DNA from 3 places in the Acidovorax sp. GW835-FHT14G06 genome. Region 2 is predicted to be linked to each of the others. Evidence: predicted binding sites of a transcription regulator. Region 2 holds the regulator's gene; each other region holds the start of a gene.
The links. Region 2 encodes FNR, which switches genes on or off when oxygen is low (the NO sensors DNR and NnrR bind a similar motif). Its sites were predicted from a motif close to TTGATNNNNATCAA; they were not measured.
Positions count from the first base shown of each region.

Region 1: the regulator FNR is predicted to act here: its motif matches at 2,485-2,498, upstream of AC1Q64_RS12835 (hemerythrin domain-containing protein).
Region 3: the regulator FNR is predicted to act here: its motif matches at 2,156-2,169, upstream of ubiU (ubiquinone anaerobic biosynthesis protein UbiU).

Region 1 covers NZ_JBXAGA010000006.1:275,204-279,496, forward strand. The annotation lists gene AC1Q64_RS12825 (YbfB/YjiJ family MFS transporter) at 1-377, opposite strand, end outside; gene AC1Q64_RS12830 (alkene reductase) at 548-1,651, shown strand; gene AC1Q64_RS12835 (hemerythrin domain-containing protein) at 1,839-2,426, opposite strand; gene AC1Q64_RS12840 (methyl-accepting chemotaxis protein) at 2,741-4,293, opposite strand, start outside.
Region 2 covers NZ_JBXAGA010000002.1:313,224-317,516, reverse strand. The annotation lists gene AC1Q64_RS04025 (sulfite exporter TauE/SafE family protein) at 1-45, opposite strand, end outside; gene hemN (oxygen-independent coproporphyrinogen III oxidase) at 51-1,433, opposite strand; gene fnr (fumarate/nitrate reduction transcriptional regulator Fnr) at 1,623-2,345, shown strand; gene AC1Q64_RS04010 (hypothetical protein) at 2,456-2,749, opposite strand; gene AC1Q64_RS04005 (FixH family protein) at 2,807-3,085, opposite strand; gene ccoG (cytochrome c oxidase accessory protein CcoG) at 3,150-4,293, opposite strand, start outside.
Region 3 covers NZ_JBXAGA010000006.1:374,213-378,505, reverse strand. The annotation lists gene AC1Q64_RS13300 (U32 family peptidase) at 1-882, opposite strand, end outside; gene ubiU (ubiquinone anaerobic biosynthesis protein UbiU) at 920-1,963, opposite strand; gene AC1Q64_RS13290 (MFS transporter) at 2,219-3,412, shown strand; gene AC1Q64_RS13285 (YidB family protein) at 3,530-4,012, shown strand; gene AC1Q64_RS13280 (alpha/beta hydrolase) at 4,062-4,293, opposite strand, start outside.

The DNA.
Region 1 (4,293 bases), on a different contig from region 2:
AACACCAGTGCACTGGCACCACCGGCCAGCAGGCGCTGCACCAGCAAGGGCACCGCCTGCGTGAAAAATCCGCTGAGACCCATGAACACCGTGGCCATCACCGCACCTGCCACCAGCACCGCCCCCGGGGCCACACGCCGCAACAGCAAGGGTGTGGCCAGAGCGCCCAGCAGATAGCCCAGCGCGTTCACCGTGTTCATGCCGCCCGCCAGCGTGTACGACCAGCCCAGGTCTTCCCGCATGGGCGGCAACAACAAGGCATAGGCAAACCGCGTGATGCCCAGCGAGATGGCCGCACCCATCGACAAGGCCACAGCCAACCACAGGCTGCGCAACGGGGAGACGGGAAACGGTGCGGGGGGCGGTGGCAAGGGCATGGCGGTCCATTCTCGTTCAACGGCCCCAGCGCCGCTGGCGCGACAGACTGAGCGATCAGCTAACACAAAACCTGTGCCCTTGTTGACGCAAGTGCGCTGCACGTTTTGCGCTGCAGCATTAAGCTGTAAGGCTGCTTTTTTTGCACATCGTCTTTCTCAGGACTCTCACCATGACCTCTTTGTTTGAACCCACCCGCGCAGGCGACCTCCAGCTGGCCAACCGCATTGCCATGGCACCGCTCACGCGCAACCGCTCACCCGAGGCCATTCCCACCGACCTGGTAGCCACCTACTACGCACAGCGCGCCAGTGCCGGTCTCATCATCTCCGAAGCCACCGCGATCAGCCCGCAAGCCCAGGGCTATGCAGATGTACCGGGCCTCTATGGCACCGAGCAACTCGACGGCTGGAAGAAGGTGACCCGCGCCGTGCACGACGCTGGCGGCAAGATCGTGGTGCAGCTGTGGCATGTGGGCCGTGTCTCGCACACCGACCTGCAGCCGGGCAACGCCGCACCCGTCGCCCCCTCGGCCGTGCAGGCCAACACCAAGACCGTGCTCATCAAGGACGGCGTGCCCACTTTCACACCCACGTCCATGCCCCGCGCGCTTGATGCCGAAGAGATCCCCGGCATCGTGCAGGACTACCGCCATGCCGCACGCAACGCCATTGCCTCGGGCTTTGACGGTGTGGAGATCCACGCGGCCAACGGCTACCTGATCGACCAGTTCCTCAAGACCGGTGCCAACCAGCGCACCGACGACTACGGCGGCAGCATTGCCAACCGCGCCCGCCTGCTGCTCGAAGTGACCCGCGCCATCGTTGAGGAAATCGGCGGCGGCCGCACCGGCATCCGCCTGTCGCCCGTCACCCCTGCCAACGACATCGTGGACGCCGACCCACAGCCCCTGTTCGACCACGTGGTGCGCCATCTGGGCCCGCTGGGCCTGGCCTACATCCACATCATCGAAGGCGCCACCGGTGGCCCGCGCGAGGTGGAAGGCCGCCCGTTTGACTACGCCGCCCTCAAGGCCGCCTACCGTGCGGCGGGTGGCAAGGGTGCATGGATGGTCAACAACGCCTACACCCGCGAACTGGCCGATGCCGCCCTGGCCAACGGTGCCGACATCGTGGCCTTTGGCCGCCCCTTCATTGCCAACCCCGACCTGGTGGCGCGCCTGAAAGCCAACGCCCCACTCAACGAGGTGAACCGCGCCACGCTGTATGGCGGCGGTGCCGAGGGGTACACGGACTACCCGGCGCTCAGCGCCTGAGACTGCGGGATAAAGCCAAAGCTGCTGTGCTTGGCACACGCCGGGTGAAACTGGCGCTGCCCGGGCACGCGGCCACCGCGCAAGGGCCGCCAAGCGGCTTAGGCAGCGCTGCGCTTGCGTGCGCTGGCGGCGTCCCACTGCCCGCGCAGCGCAGCGTAGCGAGAACGGGGGGAAGCGGCGAAGCCGCTCAGGGGGGTGAACCCAATCCTATCGGGCTCGGCGCCCGCATCACGATGCGCGTGAACAACCGGTCGTACGCCGCGTCGCGCGACTTGCCCGGGGCCAGCGGGTTGGTGTTGCTGGCAAAGGCCGCGTCGATGGCGGCCCAGTCGCCCGGCTGCAGGGTCTCCTGGGCGGCGGGCAGCACCACGGTTTCTTCCAGGCGCATGTGTTCCAGGTAAAAGCGGATGTAGCGCTCCAGCGCCTGCGCAAACGCCTCGCGGCGCGCATCGCCCATCAGTTCCCAGCCCAGCAGCAGGTGCTGCAACTCGCGCACCGCCGCCTCACCGCCCGCGTGGTCGCGCTCCAGCTGCGCAATGGCCTCTGCCGCCTGAGGTGAGCGCTCCGCCACCCTGGGGAACAGCCACTGCGACTCCTTGGGGTGGTGCTGGCGCTCGGGAAACTCGTCGATGTAGAACAGCATGGCCCGCATCACGTCAAAGAACGCAGCAGGTTCGTCACCCGGGCCCTGGTCCAGCATCAGGCGCAGCGAATGCAGCACCGCCGCGAGCGACGCATGCTCCTCGCGAATGGTTCGCAGACTGATCGACGGCATGGCGCACTCCCCAGGTTCAACAAGACCACAAGGGTGCCACGCGCGCACGGGCGCGCCCATGACGCATGTCAATAAGAGTGGCTGACTAAACCCAGCGAAGCGGCCCTGGCGAGGCGTTCCGTCGCAGGCAGTGCAGGCGGTACGGCAAGACGGCACAACGACGCCAGGAGAGTTTTGCTAGCCACTCGCAACCGCCGGGCAGCGCCGCCCACAAAAAAGCCCCGCAGACCAGGCCTGCGGGGCTTGTGGGAGAGACGCTGAACAGGGCCCGCGCCAATCAACGGCGCACGGCCCGCAAGCAATCAATGACTCGGTCAGTGCGTCAGGCGCGCCTGCGCGGGGCCTGATGCCAGCGCCTGGGGTTGCTGCCCTGCATACGGTGCGGCCACTGCGCCGCTGTGGCCGTAGCCGGCCGCCGATTCGGCCAGACGGAACTGCTGCACCACGTGCGACAGGCGCGCCGCCTGCTCGCGCAGCGACTCGGCCGCAGCGGCAGACTCTTCCACCAGCGCGGCGTTCTGCTGCGTCATGCGGTCGATCTCGCCCACCGAGCTATTCACCTGGCCGATGCCGGCCGACTGCTCGGACGCTGCCGCCGTGATCTCGCCAATGATGTCGCCCACGCGCTGCACGCTGCTCACGATGTCCTTCATGGCCGTGCCGGCTTCTTCCACATGGCGCACGCCGCCGTCCACGGCCGTCACGCTGCTCTGGATCAGGCCCTTGATGTCGCTGGCCGCCGCTGCGCTGCGTTGCGCCAGGCTGCGCACCTCGCTGGCCACCACGGCAAAACCCCGGCCCTGCTCGCCCGCACGGGCGGCTTCCACCGCCGCGTTCAGCGCCAGGATGTTGGTCTGGAAAGCAATGGAGTCGATCAGGCCGATGATGTCGCCGATCTTGCGGCTCGATGTCGAGATCTCGTGCATGCTGGCCACGGCCTGCTGCACCACGCCACCGCCATGCGTGGCCATCTGCGAGGCCGAAGCCGCCAGCTGGTTGGCCATCTGCGAGGACGATGCCGTCTGCTGCACCGTGGACGTGAGCTGCGACAGCGAGGACACGGCCTCCTGCGCGTTGCTAGCCGTCTGCTCGGTGCGCTGCGACAGGTCCTGGTTGCCCGTCGCGATCTCCTGGCTGGCGGTGGCGATGTTCCCGCTGGCATCACGCACCTGCGCCACCAGCGCGCCCAGGCCCTGCTGCATGTCGCGCAGCGCGCGCTGCAGGTCAGCCACCTCGTCCTTGCCCTCGGCCGCAATGTGCTGCGACAGGTCGCCACCAGCAATGGCCTGCGCCATCTTGCGTGCGTCTTCCAGCGGACGGCAGATGGAGTTCATGTTCATCAGCGTGGTGGGCACCACCACCACCACCGTGATCAGCACGGCCAGCACAAACAGCCACTTGGTCTGGTTGGACACCTCACCTTGCTGCGCCACGGCCTTGCTGACCTCATTGCGCAGCACGGTGTCCAGCTCGGTCATCAACTTGTCGGCCTCGGCAAACTCGGCCACAGCCTTGCCGCTCATGCGGTTGGCAATGGTGGCCGTGTCGTAGCCACCGGCCTCCAGCTGGCGGGCAACATGCGCAAACAGCTCGCGATAGCTGTCGAGCTTGGTGATGATGTTGCGCACCACCACGTTGTCGGCATCGTCCGCGCCTTCCAGGAACGTCCCTGCGATCTTCTTGGCCTTCTCATGGCTCGCCAGCCACTTGGTGTGCGCAGCCTTCACCGCCTCGGGCTTTTCGTAGCCGATGATCATGTCCTTCTCGAACTGGCGGATGGCCCCCATCTCGCCACGCAGCTCGGCCATGGTGCTCACCTTGACGAACGCGTTGTCCATGAAGTTCTGGCTCATGTCATGGATGCGGA
Region 2 (4,293 bases):
GGCGAGCCCCATGAGCAAAGCAGTCCAGCCAACCGTTGCAAGCATAGGTGTCAGATGATGCGCGAAAACCGGGCGCGGTTGCGGTCAGCCTGCAGATAACGGTCAAAAACCATGGCGATACCGCGCACGAAGAACCACCCGGTGGCGGTCACTTCAATGCCCTCAGGCCCCACCCGTACCAACCCCTGCTCCTGCATACCCTCCAGCTGCGCCAACTCTGCTGCGAAGTACTGACGGAAATCGATCAACCACGCCTGCTCCATCGGCTCGAACAGCAGCTCGCCCTGGCACATCAGGGCCATGATGGCCGCGCGGCGCACCAGGTCGTCGCGGGTCAGGGCCAGCCCGCGGACCACAGGCAGCCGCCCTTGGTCCAGGAAGTCGTAGTACTCGTCCAGCGTCTTGGAGTTCTGGCTGTAAGTCGCCCCTACCCGGCCGATGGCCGATACGCCCAGTCCAATCAGGTCGCAGTCTGGCTGCGTGCTGTAGCCCTGGAAGTTGCGGTGCAAGCGTCCCTGGCGCTTGGCCACAGCCAGTGCGTCGGTAGGCAGAGCAAAGTGGTCCATGCCCACATAGACATACCCAGCGTCCATGAACGCATCGAGTGAGCGCGAGAGCATGGACAGCTTGCTCGCGCCTGTGGGCAATTCGGCGGAGATGATGCGACGCTGTGGTTTGAAACGCTCCGGCAAGTGTGCATAGGCATACAACGCAATGCGGTCAGGCCGCAGCTGCGCCACCTGCGCCAGCGTGCGGTCAAAAGACTCTGGCGTCTGGCGCGGCAGGCCGTAGATCAGGTCCACGTTCACCGAATCAAAGCCCAGCGAGCGGGCGGACTCCACCAGCGCAAAAACCTGCTCTGCAGGCTGAATGCGGTGCACAGCCTTTTGCACTTCGGCATCAAAGTCCTGCACGCCAAAACTCAGGCGGTTAAAACCCAATTCAGCCAGGAGCGCCAGACGCTCGGAGTTGACCGTGCGCGGATCCACTTCGATCGAGTATTCGCCCCCGGGCGCCAGCGTGAAGCTGCGCTTGAGCATGGCCATCAGCTCCCGCAAGCCCGCATCTGAGAGGAAGGTGGGCGTGCCACCGCCCAGGTGCAATTGACTCACCACCTGTCCTACGCCACAGTGCGCGGTGTGCAGGTCGATCTCGCGGCTCAGGTAGCGCAAGTAGACCTCGGCGCGGTCATGGTGTTTGGTGATGATCTTGTTGCAGGCGCAGTAGTAGCACAGGGATTCGCAAAACGGGATGTGCACGTACAGGGACAGCGGCATGGCCTTGGCCAGCGTGCCCGAACGGCGCTGTTGCAGCGCCAGCACATAATCTTCCTGACCGAAGGCCTCCACAAATCGGTCAGCCGTTGGATAGGACGTATAACGGGGCCCTGGCACGTCAAAGCGGCGCAGAAGATCTGGCGAAACAGCAGTCATGGGGAAATTTCCTTGCGTACACCTTGACTGTGCCGTAGGCTCCGGGACATGTCCTTGACCTGCATCAAGTGAACCAACAAGCGATACGGCGACAATTTGATGAAGGTCAGCCGCTCGCCCGCGCCCTGTATTCAGGTTCGTGTACGGCAAGCACGATATGCTCGACCAACAACCCAAGTCCATGTGCCTATGAACCCGCTCACCATCAAAGTCGCCTGCTCCAACTGCAACCTCCGCGAGCTGTGCATGCCCGTGGGCTTGAACGAAGAGCAGCTCCAGCGCATTGACGAGGTGGTTGCCGTCCGTCGCAAAGTCAAACGCGGAGGCACGCTGTTTCGCAATGGCGAGTCCTTCACGTCCCTGTATGCCATCCGCACCGGGTTCTTCAAGACCTGCGTGGCCACGGAAGACGGTCGCGACCAGGTCACGGGCTTTCAGATGGCGGGCGAGATCATCGGGCTCGACGGCATCGTCAATGACCACCATACCTGTGATGCGGTGGCACTTGAAGACGCCGAAGTGTGTGTCATGCCCTTCGACCGCATTGAAGAGCTGTCACGCGAAGTCACAGCCCTGCAGCACCACGTGCACAAAATCATGAGTCGCGAGATCGTGCGCGAGCACGGCGTGATGTTGCTGCTGGGCAGCATGCGTGCCGAGGAACGCCTGGCCGCCTTTTTGCTGAACCTGGTGCAGCGCCTGCATGCACGGGGCTTCTCGCAGTCGGAACTGGTGTTGCGCATGACGCGCGAAGAAATCGGCAGCTACCTCGGCCTCAAACTCGAAACGGTCAGCCGGACCTTCTCCAAGTTTGTGGAAGAAGGGATCGTGGAAGTCAAACAGCGCCATGTGCGCATTCTCGACACCGATGCCCTGCGACGCATTGTGAACAGCCAGCAGACCTGCCACTGACGACACTGACACTGAGCCACTTCCACGCAGAGGGTCGGTTCCGCACAAAGTACAACCATCTCTTGCGAAACGGCATGCATTGCATGCCCAGACAAGCAGGCGAAAAGGGCTCAGGGGCAGGACGATGTCTTGCGGCAATCGTCGGGGCGCTCCCCATCGGGCACCGGGCACCGGTTGACCTCGAACGGAGACATGGACAGCAGTGTCGTCAATGCGCTCGTGGCCATGGTGATGGCCCAAAACACAAAAAATGCGAGGGTGTACACCCCTTGCCGTGACAGCGCCAGGGGCTGGCCGAACCAGTGCAGGTCCTGGGGGTACACCATGGCAAAAACCAGCATCTCCAGCACGCCCGCCATCAAGAAGGCGGGCCATGCAATCCACATCAGGCGTTGCGTCCACATATCGGTTCTGTCTCCTGGTGCTGCCTGGGGTCGCTGGGGGCAGCGACCGGCGGGTTGTCAGCGTGGTTGGTCTTGCACGGGGGTGGCCGCATGGTTGCGGGCCTTGAGTGCCGGTGCCAGGCTTTTCTCCGGCGCCACCAAGGTCTTGTTGATCTCAATGCCCTGTCGGTAGTAATCCTCGGCCACCACCGGGTCAGGCCGAGAAATCGCCAGCCACAGCGTCACAAAGCCAGCCACGATCACGATGGCAGGCCCGGCAATCACCAGCCACACATGGCCGAACTTCCACCAGGGCACGGGAACTGCCGGTGTCGCGATGGCAGGGTTTGAAGACATGGTGCTCTACTCCTCAACAATATCGGTCAAAGTGCGGCCCTGAAAGGCCCCACCGGGATGCCGCTCAACGCGGCACAAGAAACACGGATTTTTCCGTCACATGGGCAGCTGCCCCTACGGCCTGCACGTCAAACTGAACCGCATGCGAGCCCGACGTGGCGGAACCGTACGGAATCTGCAAACGCACGGCCACCCAGCGCGACTCTGCTGCGCCAATGTCCACTTCGGCCTCGGAGGCCACCTCCAGCCCCTCCAGTCCACGCGCACTGATGCGGTAGCGCTGTTCGCCCTCCGTGGCATTCATGATCTGCAGCCGATAAATATTCTCCAGTTTGCCCCCCGCCACAATGCGCGAGAGCGCGGCCCGGTCACGCACGACATCCACCTTCAGCGGCGTGCGCACCACCAGGCTGGCCAGCATGGCAACGCACAGTGCTACCAGCACGGCGGTGTAGATCAGCACACGGGGACGCAACACGCGACGCAGCATCTGGGACTGCGTCCAGCGCTTGGCCACGCCGTTCTGGGTGGAATAGCGGATCAGACCACGCGGGTACTGCATCTTGTCCATCACCGTATTGCAGGCGTCCACACACAACCCGCAACCAATGCATTCATATTGCAAACCCTTGCGGATATCGATGCCCACAGGACAGACCTGCACACACAGCGAACAGTCAATGCAGTCGCCCAGCCCCTGGGCCTTGTAGTCAATGTTCTTCTTGCGCGGGCCGCGCTGCTCGCCACGCTCAGGGTCGTAGGTGACGATCAGCGTGTCTTTGTCAAACATCGCGCTCTGAAAGCGCGCATAGGGGCACATGTATTTGCAGACCTGCTCGCGCATGAAGCCTGCGTTGCCGTAGGTGGCAAAACCGTAGAAAAGCACCCAGAAAATCTGCCAGCCACCCTCAAACGCCAGCAGCTCGCTGCCTAATTCACGGATGGGCACGAAGTACCCTACGAAGGTGAAGCCGGTCCACAGGGCCACGGCAATCCATACCACCTGCTTGAGAAACTTTTTACGGATCTTCTCGAACGTCCAGGGACCGTTGTCCAGACGGAGGCGGGCACTGCGATCGCCTTCGATCTTGTGCTCGATCCACATGAACATTTCGGTGTACACCGTCTGCGGGCAGGCAAAGCCACACCACAGGCGCCCCGCCACGGCGGTGAACAGGAACAGCGACAGCGCCGAAATGATCAGAAGG
Region 3 (4,293 bases), on a different contig from region 2:
GTAGCCGTTGCAGGGCAGATCGGGCATGAAGGGCTGCATGCGCTCCACATAGTCAGGTGCCTTTTCGGCAGCATCCTCCGCAGCCACGGCGCGGCGGGCTTCGTCAAACGCGGCAATCACCTGCGGCATGTGCTGGGCCTGCGGGCTCAGGCGCACCACGTCCACGCCTTGGGCGCGCATCGCGGCCAGTTCGTTGGCCAGGTTGTAGACGCGGGCCGACTGGGTCTGCGTGCCGTTGAGCACCAGAAAACCCTCGCTCTCGCGCGTGTGCAGCGGAAGGCCGTCGGCGTGTTGCAGGCAGCTGAACTGGCAGTCGTCCTTGGGCAGGTTGCGGTGGCGGGCGGTGAAGCAGCGCGCCGAATAGGCCAGGGGCATGCGGCCGTAGGCAAACACCTCGGTCTCGATGCCTGCGGGCCGCTGCGTCAGCACAGCAGCGAGCGCGTGCTGCGACATTTCAAGCGGCATCACCCAGCGCGTGGCGCCCAGCTGCGCCATCCATTGCAACGAGGGCGCGTTGTACAGGTTCAGGTGCGGCCCGGCCACAAAGGCCTGTGGCCCGCCCGGCGCGCGTGCAAGGCAACCCACGGCGCCCATGTCATTGGCCTCGACCCGAAACTCGCCGTTGCCCGTGACCTTGTGCATCACCCCCACATCGGCGCTGGACTCGATGAGCACCTGGCTGGACAACACCGCCTCCTTGCCCGCGTCCTGCAACATGCGCGCCAGCGCCAGCCAGTCGGCCAGGCGCAGCTCATGGCGGCGCGAGCACACCGTCTCGCCCAGGTACACCACGTCCACGGGCGTGGCGGCCATGGCCTCGTAGAACGCGAACACGGTGTCGCGGGGCCAGTAGTACAGCAGCGGGCCGAGAGAGAGTTTCATGGGGCGGTTTCTGGGAGGTTGTCGTTGTGGAGAAGCACTACTTCCAGGGACGGTGATAAGCGCCCAGCGTGTGCTGTTGCCCCTCGGCCACCTGGTCCAGGCTGGCCATCCAGCGCGTCTTGGGTGCGTAGCGGTGCGGGTAGGCCAGGCACTGGTCCATGGCCTCGCGCCAGACCTGGGTGACCTGCGCTACATAGGCGGGGCTGCGCTGGCGGCCTTCGATCTTGATGGCGCGCACGCCCATCTTGAGCAGCTGGGGCAGCAGCTCCAGCGTGTTGAGGCTGGTGGGCTCTTCGATGGCGTAGTAGTTCTCGTCATCGCCCACGTCGAAGCGGCCCTTGCACAGCGTGGGGTAGCCCGCGTTCTCGCCGGGCGCATAGCGGTCGATGAGCACACCGTTCAAGCGCGACTCGCGGCCCTGCGGCGTCTCTACCCAGCGCACGGCCTTCGGGGGCGAACACACGCCGTGCGTGTTGGGCGATTCGCCGGTCACATACGACGACAGCGCGCAGCGCCCCTCGACCATCACACACAGGCTGCCAAAGCCGAAGACTTCGATCTCGACCGGCGTGCGGTCGATGACCTGGCGCACCTGCTCCATCGACAGCACACGCGGCAGCACGGCGCGCACGATGCCGAACTGCTCGCGGTAGAAGTTGATGGCCTCGTAGTGGGTGGCCGAACCCTGCACCGACAGATGCAACCGCAGCCGGGGGTGGTGCTGCACCGCGTACAACATGAGTCCCGGGTCGGCCAGGATGACGGCGTCCACGCCCAGGTCCACCGCCTTGTCCAGCGCACTGCGCCACGGCCCTGGGTTGGTTGCCTGCGGGTAGGTGTTGAGCGCCATGAAAACCTTGCAGCCGCGACCATGCGCATGGCCAATACCCTGGGCGATGGCCGCCTCGTCAAAGTTGAGGCCCGCGAAGTTGCGCGCGTTGGTGGCGTCGCGCAGGCCCAGATAGACGCAGTTGGCACCGTGGTCCACGGCCGCCTTCAGGGCGGGCAGGCTGCCTGCGGGGCAGACGAGTTCCATGGCGGGCGAGGCAGGCTCCAGGGCCGCAGGCAGCGCGGCCTCCATCGATTTCAGGGGTTCCATCACAAACATTCAAACGCTGGCCCCGGTGGGGAGCCACAGCACTGGGCGCCACCATACGGGGGTCACCCGACGCATCCGCTGATCTTCATCAACGGCGGTGCACAATGCTGGAGCAAAGCAGTCGGGTTTTGACGTGCCTCTTACCTTCGCGGCCCGCCACACTGCCGTCCGGCCTTGACTTGCATCTATGCCGCCACCCCTTACTGCCCTTCTGCCCGCCCCGAGCGCTGCCCTGCCGTGAACAAGAACCTGTGGTTGCTGGCCCTGTGCCAAGGCCTTTTCCTCACCAACAACGTTGTCTTCATTGCCATCAACGGCCTGGTGGGACTGCAGCTGGCGCCCTTTGGCTGGATGGCCACGCTGCCGGTGATGGGCTACGTGGTGGGCGGGGCGCTGTCCACCCCGCTGGTGGCGCGCACGCAGATGCGCTGGGGCCGCAAGGTGTCGTTCCAGATCGGGCTGGCCGTGGCCGTGGTGTCGGCCGCTCTGTGTGCCTGGGCCGCGTTCAGCGCCAGCTTCTGGCTGCTGTGCACCGCTACGCTGGTGGCGGGCTACTACAGCGCCAATGGCGGCCTGTACCGCTTTGCAGCGGCCGAGCTGGCGGCCCCGGATTACCGCGAGAAGGCTGTTTCGCTGGTGCTGGCCGGTGGCCTGCTGGGCGCGGTGGCGGGCCCCAACCTGGCCAGCGCCACGCGCACGCTGTTCCCGGTGCCGTTTGCGGGCGCCTACATCGCGCTGATCGGCGTGGCACTGTTGTCCATGCTGTGCATGTCGGCGATCCGGTTCGAGGCGCAGCCTGTGGTGCTCAACGCTGCGGGGCAACGCGAGCAGGGGCGCCCCCTGACTGTGCTGATGCGCCAGCCCGCCTTCATCGTGGCCATTGTGGGCGCCGCGCTGGGCTATGGCGTGATGAACCTGCTGATGGCGGCCACGCCGCTGGCCATGCAGGTGTGTGGCTTTGACTTCGACGCCTCGGCGCTGGTGCTGGAGTGGCATGTGATCGGCATGTTCGCGCCCGGCTTTGTCACCGGCCACCTCATCAAGCGCTTTGGCGTGTTGCCCATCATGGGCACGGGGGTGTTGCTCAACCTGGCCTGCGTGGCCGTGGCGCTGATGGGCGTGGAACTGCACCACTTCGGCATTGCATTGTTCTTCCTGGGCGTGGGCTGGAACTTCCTGTTCACCGGCTCCACCACACTGGCCATGACGGCCTACCGGCCCGAAGAGAAGGACCGCGCCCAGGCAGCCATCAACTTCTGCGTGTACTCCACCCTGGCGCTGAGTGCGTTTTCATCCGGCGTGCTGGTCACCACACAGGGCTGGACACTGCTCAACGCCGGGTCGCTGGTGCCGATTGTGGTGACGGGGCTGGCGCTGGCCTGGCTGGGCCTGCAGCACAAGCAGGCTGCACGCGTGGCCCCCGGCCCGTGAGCTGAGAAATTCACGATCGTTGACATTGCAGCATCGAGCGGTGTGCGTACCATCAGCCATGGCCATGGCGCCATTCCCCGGCGCTGCCATTTTTTATTCCCTCTGCAGGAGAACACCATGGGTTTGCTCGATTCCGTTCTGGGTGCCGTCATCAACAACGCGTCGCAAGGCGGCAGCGGCGCCGCTGCATCCGGTGGGGCCGGAGGTGGCCTTGGGGGGCTGATCAGCATGGCCGCACAAAACCCGCAGCTGGTGCAGGCCGTGATGTCACTGATCAGCAACGACGGCCCGGTGGGTGGCCTGCCAGGCTTGATGGCCAAGTTTCAGCAGGCGGGGCTGGGCAATGTGATTGCGTCGTGGCTGAGTGCGGGACCCAACCACGCAATCTCGGGCGAACAGTTGTCCAACGTGCTGGGCAGCGGCCCGCTGTCGCAGATCGCTGCGCAGCTGGGCGTGGGCCCCAGCGCAGCGGCCGGGCAGCTGGCCCAGGTGTTGCCGGGCTTGGTAGACCAGCTCAGCCCGCAGGGCCAGGCGCCCCACGGCGGGTTTGGCAATACCAACGACCTGCTGGGGATGCTCGGCGGTTTGCTTCAAAAATGATAGCTACTGGTGCTTTCTGCACTAGCGCTACCGGCTGTTTTCCTTGAAATCAGCCCGCCAAAGGGCAGCGCCGCACCAGCCATTGGCGCAACAGATCAAACACCGGAGCGGCCAGCTCGGTGCTTTCGTTGAACAGCTCGTGGAACAGGGGCTCAAAGCAATGCGAATGCACAACGGCCTTGGGCGCGGCCACAGCGAACGCGCGGCTGCCAGCGGGGTGCACCAGCTTGTCGCTGCCCGCCCACATCAGCAGCGTGGGCACGCTCCAGTGCGCAGCGCGG